Regions from separate parts of the Candidatus Dorea massiliensis AP6 genome, predicted to be linked through region 1. Evidence: riboswitches for the same ligand, from Rfam matches in the RefSeq annotation. Region 1 holds a riboswitch; the other holds the start of a gene.

Region 1 (5,587 bases):
GAATTTCTATGCAGCTGATATAAATTTCTCCGTTTTCTCTGTTATATTTCACCGCATTCGACAGAATATTCATCATCACACGTTTCACATACCCCGGACTTCCAATAAAATCGCGGTGTGTAATTTCTTTTTTCTCCCACATGATCCGGATATTCTGTTCTGCAGCCATCTGCTCGATCACAACAAATACTTCCCTGAAAATACTGCTCAGATTAAACGGAATCTCTTCCAGAACGATTTCACCTGACTCAAGCTTACTCATGTCCAGAACATCGTTTACCAGTTCCAGCAACAGATTGGATGCCTCTTTAATCTTTGTCCTGTATTCCGTCTGCTTCTCCATATCATCTGCGTAATGGTCTGCCATATTGACCATTCCGCGGATTCCATTGATCGGAGTCCGGATATCATGGCTCATCCGCTGGAGAAACTCCGTTTTTGCCTCATTGGCGGCTTCTGCCTTTTTTGCAGCTATCAGAAGTTCTGCCTTATATTTTTCATCTTTTTCCTGTTCCTGTTTCTGATGTGCCTGCTTTATTCTGTATGTCCAGAACCAGAATGTGCTGAATATCAGAAAATAAAGAAAAATAACACTTATCACACTTAATGGAAGATTACTGAATACTTCCGTATCCGAAAGATACGCATAGATATAATAATCACGCTGCTTCAGCATAATTCCGTAGCATCCGGCTCCTTCATTCTTCAAATGATAAATGTGCTGACTGTCTGTATGCTTTTTCATTGCCTGAACAACTTCGTTGTCGGCTGTATTCTGCCCTAACAGGCTCTCATCATTGCTGGCAACAACGATTCCCTCGTCTGCAACAATAATCGTTCCATCTTTCTGGACACTATAACCATTTAAAAGCCCCTGTATCGTCAGTGTGTAATTTCTGGTAAATTCAGGAGATGTGTAATAATAGATTGCAACGATACCCGGCGCATCTTTTCTGGCACAGGCTGCAATGTCGATAAGTGCCCCGTCTGCTCTGCTAAATCGTTCCGAATAAGATCTTTCTTCATATCCGCTGAAATCCATGATAATATCTTTTTGCAGATACTCCGTAATCTCATCAGCCAGAGACTCATCCGTGCTGTATTCACAGTCCTTCTTTCCTTCTGCATCCAGTACAATGATACCATCCACCCAGAGAGTCTGCAGATTTTCCTTCAGAAACTCCCTGCTTAGCTGCCCGCCGTTTTCTGTTTCCATTTTAATATTTGTACTCATTTGTCTGGCACTTTCAATGGCACGGAGGAGACTTTTAGATTCCGAAGATTCATTATAATGGGTATAGGTGGAGCACTGCACTTTCACATAGTTTACAATCTCCACCATTCTTTTCTCTGCTTCCTCTTTTTCCGCGTGGAAGAAATAAAACAGAGAGACTACAGCCACACAGATTCCAATCAGACCACCGAGCAGCTGGATTCGTTTTTCCTTTTTCTTTCTCTTAATACCCAAGATCATCCACCTCCAGGTACTTCTGGGGATCATCCAGATATTTTTCAATGATTTTCAGGGACGTGCCATCCTGACGCATTTCTTCCAGCGTCTGGCTCATCTGCTCACAAATTCCTCTGTCATCATTTTTTGCGAAAGCGACACCTATTCCTGTGATCATCAGAGGCTCTTCCAGAATACGAAAACTTGCGTCATAATCCTTCATATATTGGACAATCGATTCCTCATGTGCGGCAGCTGCATCTACATATCCTTTCCCAAGAAAGGTATAGATCAGTTCTCGGTGTCCAAGACTGATCAGATTTCCCAGTTTGGGAATTCTCTCATCCGTCCGATTCAGGAAGATGCCTTCCGGTTTGGTTGTGGACTGGACAGCCAGGTTCTTTCCCTCCAGATCACTCAGTTTATAGATATCACTGTTCTCATTTACCGCAACCACCTGACGGCTTGCTATGTACGGTCCCGCCCAGCGATAATCGTCAAGGCGTCCTTCCATGGAAAAACAACCCATGATACAGTCAATCTCTCCGCTCTCCACCAGTTCCTTTTTCTTCTCCCAGTTAATCTGGACAACCTCCACCTGATAGCCCATTCTTTTGAATGCTTCCGTAGCCAGTTCTACATCTATGCCCGTCGGCACACCATCCTCATTCAGATAATTATAGGGTGGATAACTGTCGCTGCCGAGCGTAATGACCGGCTTTTCGGTTTCTTTTTTACTGCTGTCTGTATTTTTACACCCTGTCAGGGTGACTGCTAAAATTCCCGCAAGCAAAATGCCTGCAATTATTCTTTTTCCTTTCATTTTTCTTCTATTCCTGCTATTCTGCTATTTTCCTTTTTTACAATATCAAAATATCCAACAATTCCTATGTATCTGATGAAGCTTTATTTTACCATAAAAAAAGCACTGCCAAACAGACAGTGCACCTCATTTCATGCAACTGGCTGCCATTTTACAGGCCCTGTAGCTTTGCGTCCCAGACTTTCATCTGGTTTGCCGAATATCCTATTAAAGCTTTTAAACTCAAGCGAAAATATTGATATCATTATACTCCCATATTCCACTGTACGCAAGCAAAACCACGCCGTTTTAATGCTTTTAATGCTTTTGAAACGGCGAATCATTGAGATTGATCAAGATTCAATCCTTTTTTCTGATACTTCGACCGAATCAGCCACTTCTGATCAATCTTCCGCACCCCATCTTCAAACCGGATATGCAGATTCACCGAGCCCGTTTTCTGCTCTACTTTTTCCACCCTGCCATGCCCGAATTTGGGATGAGACACCTGCTCACCGATTTGATACTGAATTACGCTGTCTTTCGCTTTCTTATGCTCCTGCTCCCGCCGATACCGATCCCGCAGAGGGACCGTCTTATCGTGAATCGGATTTTTCAGGACCTTGTCGTAATTATGCTTCATCAATGCCTCGCCTGCCTTGTAATAGGGCGTCGGTGCTGCGCCCACCAGGGAACAACAGTATTTCCAGGCGCTGCCGTGGGTGCCTGACTGCCACTGATACTGCTTCGGAATCGGCATATTGTACTGCATGTAATGGGCGTATTCATGGCGGTAGAGATCTGTCCGCTCCTCTTTGCTCAGCGGATGCTTCACCGCATAGCCGATAAAAAGCAGAGAAAAATGAAAATGCTCCTTCTCATTGTGACTGCCCCGGGTGTAGGAGCCCAGACAGTCCGTGTCCATGCCGAAGGTAATCGGCACCATAGCCCCCTGTAGGTGAAATTTCCGGTCAAGCTGCTCGTAGAGATTCTGGATCTGCGTCCGCAGAATCGGAATTTCTTTCTCCAGATTGGCCTTTAAAAACAAATTATCTTCAAAATTTTCCATACCTGTTCCTCAAATACTCATTTTCTGTGGTTCCATTCACGCGACTCGCGAAATCATTTCCCTTAGGCTGTCCTTATAACTGCCCCTCACGCAGGATCCCAAAATCACGATGACCGTCGGCGCCACGCCTTCCGCCGCCATGTGACACTGAATAACGAAAAACAGGTTCAGAATCACATTGATTACACCCGCAAAAGCAAGATACATCAGCGGATGCTTTGTATCGCCCGAAGCGCTCATGACGCCGTTGCCAAAATTGTAGATACCCATGGCCGGCATGCCGACGGCATAGATTTTCAGATATAAAACCGCACCATCGATAAGCTCCGGCTTGGTGTTCATCAGCGACAGCATCCCCTTCGCAAAGAAAAAACAGATTCCGCCTGTCAGAAGTCCTATAAGGCCGCAGAGCAAAAAAGCCGTATGAATGGTCTTTTCCACAGCGAACCGCTGACCATTTCAATCCCCTTTGATTGTTTCATATTTTCACTCATGGTAAATCTTTCCCTCACTAGAGCATACTATCTACCTTTCTTTTTGTAAATATGGAAATTTTGACGGAATTATGGGATATTTTCTCTTGCGAAAAATGCAGCAAGAACCCCATACCTCACAAAATGAGACTGATAGATTCCACTCTCAAAAATGACGCAGATTCCCATGGGGGAACCTGCGCCATTTCGTCCGTCTTATATAAAAATTTATCCTAACAGTTCTTCCACCATCTGTGCATCAAATTTCACGGCTTTTACTCCATTTACTTCAATCTGGTACAGCGCATTGGCCGCGATATGCTCCGCCGCCTGCTCCAGGTCGCGGATTCCGGTCGTATCCGCATACTTGGCAATGACTGCGTCCAGGCCTTCCGGCGTCACGATGCACTCATCCTTACGAAGGCTCATGCGCTTCAACACCTTCGGCAACGCAAATTTGGAAAAAATCACCTTTTTCTCTTCTTCCGTGTAATCCGGAATATCAATCACCGCAAAACGGGACATGAGCGGCGCGCTGATCTGGCTCTTATCGTTGGCTGTGGCGATTGGGTACACGCCTACGGTGGGCACCATACATTCCATGTAGTTGTCGGTGAAGCCCAGGTTGTCCAGCAGTGTCAGCAACACATCTGCGGGATTGCCGTTGCCCTTTCCGGCGTTGGCCTTGTCCAGCTCATTGATAATGAACACCAGGTTAGACTCGCCTGACATGGAAAACGCCTCCATGATGATACCCGGCTTCGCATTGGCATAGACACGGGAGCTTCCGGTCAGCTGCTCCGGATCGTTGATGGAGCTCATGTCCAGGGTGGTCCACGGCAGCTTCAGGATACGCGCCACCGCATAGGCGATCTGGGATTTTCCGGTTCCGGCCGGTCCCACCAGAAGCAGTCCGTAAGCCGGAAGTGTATGGGTACGGTTAATCTGTATGATGGTTTCGATAATACGCTGCTTTACTTTCTCCATGCCGTAGAGCTCTTCATCGAGAATTCTGCGGGCTTCCTTCGGATCAATAGACTCAAAATAATTGCTCTTCCACTGAATATTCATCATAATGGACAGGGCCCTCTGGGCGTGACGCTTCTCCTCCGGGGATACTTCATGGGAGCGGGCCACCGCCAGGTTTCTTCTGGCCCAGAGCTGAATATTGTCCGGAAGTGTACGGCCTGCACAGGTCATAAAATCCGTAATACTCTGAAGGCTGGTCAGCTTCATGTCGTCGCCGACCTCGTCCTGATCCTCATCCGTTTCTTCCTCGGAAGGCGCGTTGCTGGCAAAAAGCCGGTCGATCATAAACTGCAGAAAGCCGTCCTCTGCAGAAAGCTTGGTGCCGCCGCCAAAGGCTGTCTCCCGAATCTTGTATACGGCATATCCGTCCTCCCGGTTGGCGCCGGACAGGCGTACGTGGATCTGATGCTCGCCCAGCCATTTGATCAGGCTCACAAAACGGGCGTCAATCAAAAGAATATCCGCGTTGAATTTTCCGTCCTCCTCTTTAAATTCAAAGGCCGTCTGCTTGGCCGGATTGGTGAATACACCGCAGGAATGATGCTTCCACTGACGCTTTGTATTGTCCAGCAGAAGAATCGGCTGCTCCGGGCTGGCCTCCGCCCCATTGGTGCGGTATGTAGTATAGGTACACTCCGGCTCCTTCGGGGCGCCTGCCGGGGCACTGTTAAAATCGAATACTGGCATGTCGTTACTCCTTTATCTCTGATTTTTGTATTTAAATTCCGAGAGCTTCATCTGAGATCAGCTCCTCGTCCTCTCTG
Region 2 (5,587 bases), on a different contig from region 1:
ATTGATATGAAAGATTATACCGAATGGAATCCTAAGATCGAGATTATCGAAAGGGTGATGGCAGAACCGTTTGCGCAGAAGTATATGGAATTTCTTGATATACAGACCATGGCGGCACGGCTTCATAATAAAGAATCTATGTCTTCCGAATTCAAACTAAAGGAAGGAGCATGGTTTCTTGCTATGGTCGTTCCTCAGAGTTATGATAAAAATGGAAATGTTACATCCGTGCTGATTGCAAATCGAGATGTGACAGATGAAAAAATGCGGGAATTAAGACAAGAGGAAGAATTACGGGAAGCTAAATTAAAAGCAGAATGTGCAAATAAAGCAAAATCGACATTCCTGTTCAATATGTCCCATGATATCAGGACGCCTATGAATGCGATCATTGGTTATGCAGAACTGGCGACCAGACATTTGCAAGAAACAGAAAAACTTGGCAGATACCTTGAAAAAATTCAAATATGCGGAAAAGAACTGCTGTCGATGCTTGGTAATGTTCTGAATCTTGCAAGGATTGAAAATAATCAGGTCGAAATGGAATACACTGTTTCGAATGTTCATGAGTGCTTTGAAAATTGTATCATTATGTTCCAACAACAGGCAGAAAGAAAAAATCAAACGCTCTCCCTGACAGAACAAATCATGTATCCGTATGTATATATGGATGCACCGCACCTGTCAGAAGTCTGTCTTAATATTATAAGCAATGCAATAAAGTATACACATACAGGAGGTAGGATATCCTGTAATGTTGTACAGAAATCCTGTGAAAAAGAAGACTGGTGCAATCTGATCATTACCATTACCGATAATGGAATTGGTATGTCTGAAGAATTCCAAAAGCGTATTTTTGAAACTTTTGAAAGAGAACGTAACACTACGTTAAGTCATATTGATGGCAGTGGCATCGGAATGGGCATTACAAAAAAGCTTGTAGATCTCATGGATGGCACAATAGAAGTGAAAAGTAAGCAGGGTGAGGGTTCCCAATTTACAGTAACGATTCCTTGCAGGAAAGCGTCAAAAGAAGATTCTCTGGTGAAAAAAAATAGTAATCTGAGTAATAAGAATTGCTTGAACGGTGTTCGAATCTTATTAGTCGAAGATAATGAGATCAACACTGAAATCGCAAAGGAACTATTGACGGAAGAAGGCTGTATTGTTGAGACTGCAAATGATGGTGTTGCATGCATTGATATGATTGAAAAAGCGGATGCTGGTTATTACAAGATGATCCTTATGGATATTCAGATGCCTGTTATGAATGGATATGACGCTGCATTAACTATCCGAAAGATGAAGGATACGAAAAAAGCCAGAATCCCAATTATTGCGATGACTGCCAATGCTTTCGCAGAAGATACACAAAAGGTTCTATCTGTTGGAATGAATGCTCATGTTGCAAAGCCTGTTGATATGAACATTCTTGTGCCAACAATGATGAAATATTTATAAAAGACAGTTTCAAAAAAATGTACAATATAATACCAATAAAGATTCATCGGCAAATCAGTCGAAAGACTGAGACGCAAAGCTATAGGGTCTGTAAAATGACAGCCAGCTGCAACCTTTAAGATGCATTGTCTGGAAAGGCAGTGCATTTTTCCCTTTAGATTTGTGGTGTGTAATAACCTGGTGATTTGGGGAGAAAAGAATAATGGATAAAAGTCGAAAAAAATCAGCCGTACTATTTGCAGGTATATTTGTAGTTTTAGGAATGTGGATGATGTTATCAGTACATTGCCGGGCTGCAGAAAAAAATAATGATGGAAAACAGCCACAGATCATCCGTATCGGATCCTTTGAGGATACCTTTAATTATGTCGATAAAAACGGTGTAAGACGAGGATATGGCTACGAACTCATTCGCAGGAACCGGACTGGGCATGTCAATCGTCAGGAAATATGTTGATCTGCTTGGCGGAACCATAGATGTAGAGAGTGAACCGGGAAAGGGCAGCACCTTTACAGTTATACTTAAACACAGGATAGCGGATGAAAGCTATTATGTAAAAAAACGTGCTGAAAGCTCTGAATCAAGCAGTGAAATCCTTGAAGGCAGGAATATTCTTCTGGCAGAGGATAATGATCTGAATGCAGAGATTGCAGAAGTAATAAGGCAACAAGAAAATTGCTAATTTCATGGTTCAGAAATGCCGTTCTGGCGGGCAGAATGATCCATTGACCACAAAACAGAAGAAAGAAAAAATAAGAGAAATATAAGAAATTCGAAAGAGAATGTACAAGAAGAATGGAAATCCCTTTGTTATACTGAACCTATACAACGAAAGAAGAGGGGACTACCATGACCAGACAGAAGAATAAAGCAGAGTACAGGGATGAGCGCGCAGCAGATCCGGAAGATGAATGGGATGTACGGAGAAGCAGAACGGATGTCCGCCGCCGGAGTGGAAATACAGGAAACCACCGCCGCGGACGCCGCCGGAATCGGCAGAAGGCCCGCATCCGCTTTCTGGCGTCCATGCTCGGGACGCTTCTGGGGGCGATCCTGCTGGTGCTGGTGGCCTATACAGCGTTAAATCTTTTTTGCGGGTTTGGAAAAGTGAATACGCAGAAATTGCGGGAGCAGGGTTACCCGGAAAGCCTGATTGCGCTGGTGGAGCGCAACCCAGAGACGAAGGATTTCGTGCTGGATTATCCGAAATACAAGGGGCTGGAAGAAATTAACATTTCGAAAGACGTGATGAAGGGAGAGATTCCCCATTTTCTGCAGTGGGATGAGCGCTGGGGATACGAAACCTATGGCAGCGATTTTCTGGCAGTGACAGGCTGCGGACCCACCTGTCTGTCTATGGTGACCTGCGGTCTGACTGGCGATACGCAGTGGAATCCATATGAGGTGGCAAAAATGGCCGAGGATAACGGTTATTATGTGGATGGGTCCGGTTCTTCCTGGGATCTGATGAGCAGCGGTGCGGAAAAGCTGGGGCTTACCGTCTCCAGCGTGATTTTTGATGCGGAGCATATCCGTGCCACCTTGGAGGCGGGTCAGCCGATTATCTGCGTGATGGGCCCGGGCGACTTCACGGATGCGGGACATTTTCTGGTGCTGACAGGCGTGGATAAGAACGGCGACATCATTTTGCAGGATCCGAACAGCGTGGAACGGACAAAACAACACTGGGATGTGCAGAAGCTGATGAATCAGATGAAAAATCTGTGGGCTTACAGTTGCTGAAAAATTGTTAAAAAATACAAAAAACGGAAAGAAAAGATAGCCAGAAGATAGGAAATACGTTACAATAAGAAAAATAGGAAAATTTCACAGCAATCCATAATGAAAATGAAGAAAATCTGAAAAGCTCGGGTGCATGGATAAAAGGAGGGGCTGCATGAAAAGAAAAATGAATACTCTGATATGGAGCCTGTGCGCAGTGGTAGCCCTTGGCGGCTGCGCAGTTTCAAAAAAGTCGGATACAGGCAATGCAGACATGGTTATGAAGGACGATGCAGGAGAGACAGTAGATCCGGCGGATACAGCGGAGACATTTTCAGAGGCGGCAGGTTCAACCAACACAGCAGATACCTCAGACGCCCGCGATTTGACCACTGCCGAGCTGCAGAAATTCACCGACTGGATCAACGAGGGCGATAACGGTGGCAACTATGGATTTCTGCTGTCGGATTACGGGGATCCGAAGGACGCAGATCTGGGGGAAATCTTTTATTCGGGCGCGGGCATGGCCACGGAGCCGTTGACAGCCGCGGAGCGGCAGGAATATCTGAAGATATCCGGTCGGGAAGATATAGAGACGGACTGTGTCCGGCTTACGACGGAACAGATTAACCATGTTCTGACCAAAAGGCTTGGCTGTACGTTGGACGAGATGAGCCGGGAGCTGCCGTGGTTTTATCTGGAGAAGGCAAAGGTCTGGGTTACGGAGCATGGAGACACGAATTATGTAAACTTCACCTGCGTCAGCGGACGTGAGCTGTCAGCGGGCGTCTATGAGCTGGACTGCGTACCGGGGGATGAGAATTACCGGCCATATGTGCATTCCTGTCATCTGACCTTACAGGCAGAGGGAGAGGACTACCGGATTCTTTCCAATGTGTTCGACGACAGTCTGACCTATTCCAGATCCATTTACCGGATCGATAACCAGAGCTTTAAGGTAGATTTGGGTGGAAGCTGGGGCGAGGTGATATTTACCTCCTATGCGCCGGGCAAGACCATGTACGGCAATCAGGATGTGAGCTTTTCCCTGGTGCAGGATAATGCGGAAATCTATGATTTTCCGGGAATTACGGAAAATGGCTACCGGGATCCGCTGCTGTTTCAGGAGGTGCTGGCAGTCAGCTTTCAGGATTATGACGGGGACGGGCAGAAGGATGTGATTATCATCTGCAGCTACGATGATTTATACGGTGAACCGGGGAATCGGATCAGCAATGAGGTGCGCCTTTATCAGAATATGGGATCTGAATTCCGACTGGACAGCGAACGGATGGATTGAATGGGTTTCACAATAATATTGATGAAGTGATGGCTCACGTGAAGGATGAGATGAAGTAAAAAATGCTGGAGATTTCGTTTTTATTGGAATCTCCAGCATTTTTAAAGTTTCAGATTTCAGAAAAGCTTACAGTGCTACTGCGTACTCGTAGTCCATCATAAAGTTGGTCACGCCGTCCATAGCCAGCTCTCTCGGGTCAAGCTCCAGCTCGCCATCGCGGACCTTATTGTAGGATACCGGCATGTACTGGTGGAGCATGTTCATCGGAATCTGGTATTTACGCAGGTTCTCGAAAAGCTTATCCATAGCTTCCGTTACCTCCGGCTGGCCGATGTAGTAGCGGGCGCGGTCGGAGAAGCTGTATTTTCTTGCCAGTGCCAGCTGCTTGTCGTCGCCATGGTAGTGCTTCTGCCAGTTGGCCGGGTTTTTCATCATGACTTCGTCCAGAGTCTCGATGAAGTGTGCCTGCTCTGCTTCCGGAACCAGTTCCTTCTCCATGAAGCTTAAAGCGAACAGTGCTTCGCGCAGACCGTAGGTAAGAGCCGGACCTACCTTCAGGATAGCGATGCCGTCCTGGCACATGTTGCGAAGGCTCTGAGGACTCTGGTAGTCTGCGGAATGTCCCTCGAAGCATACTTCCGGATATTCCTTCAATGCTGCACACAGGTCTACAGCTGCATCGTGGTCATACAGGAAGACCTGATCGTCGCCGAATTCTACGCCGGGCTGTACAACGACTGCGATGACGTCGTTCATACCATCCTCGATGCCTTCCTCCTTGAAGACACGGCGGTAAGTAGCTACGGTGTCGCGGAATGCGTCCGGGCTGGTAACTGCCAGAGTATCCTCAGCCTCCTGAGCGCCGCCCGGGATCGGAACTTCGCTTCCGATAACGAAAACGGGGCGCATAGCGTCCGGTTTCTCCGCCTTCAGTTCTTCATAGCCCTTCATAGCGGACTTGTAAAGGATAGCGCCGCGGCGGGCGATGGTTTCGGTGGAAAGAAGTCCTTCCGGATCGTCGGCAACCTTCATGCTGGTGTCCAGATGGATCTTGGTGAAGCCTGCGCGGGCATACTCATATACCAGTTCAATAGACTTGTCCA

What was found. Region 1 has a riboswitch for cyclic di-GMP ahead of ACESZP_RS04445 (substrate-binding periplasmic protein). Riboswitches for the same ligand answer to the same signal wherever they lie in the genome.
Region 2: another riboswitch for cyclic di-GMP. It lies ahead of ACESZP_RS08570 (hypothetical protein); the one in region 1 lies ahead of ACESZP_RS04445 (substrate-binding periplasmic protein).

What each region holds. Positions count from the first base shown of each region.
Region 1 is NZ_CAXTKW010000003.1:117,304-122,890, reverse strand. Features, by position in the region: gene ACESZP_RS04450 (hybrid sensor histidine kinase/response regulator) at 1-1,474, opposite strand, end outside; gene ACESZP_RS04445 (substrate-binding periplasmic protein) at 1,458-2,273, opposite strand; cyclic di-GMP riboswitch class I at 2,405-2,480, opposite strand; gene ACESZP_RS04440 (hypothetical protein) at 2,593-3,321, opposite strand; gene ACESZP_RS04435 (MATE family efflux transporter) at 3,358-3,762, opposite strand; gene ACESZP_RS04430 (AAA family ATPase) at 4,023-5,510, opposite strand; gene ACESZP_RS04425 (LemA family protein) at 5,542-5,587, opposite strand, start outside.
Region 2 is NZ_CAXTKW010000007.1:31,192-36,778, reverse strand. Features, by position in the region: gene ACESZP_RS08575 (ATP-binding protein) at 1-1,461, shown strand, start outside; cyclic di-GMP riboswitch class I at 1,500-1,575, shown strand; gene ACESZP_RS08570 (hypothetical protein) at 1,664-1,918, shown strand; gene ACESZP_RS08565 (ATP-binding protein) at 1,893-2,144, shown strand; gene ACESZP_RS08560 (C39 family peptidase) at 2,312-3,205, shown strand; gene ACESZP_RS08555 (hypothetical protein) at 3,360-4,484, shown strand; gene ACESZP_RS08550 (class II D-tagatose-bisphosphate aldolase, non-catalytic subunit) at 4,611-5,587, opposite strand, start outside.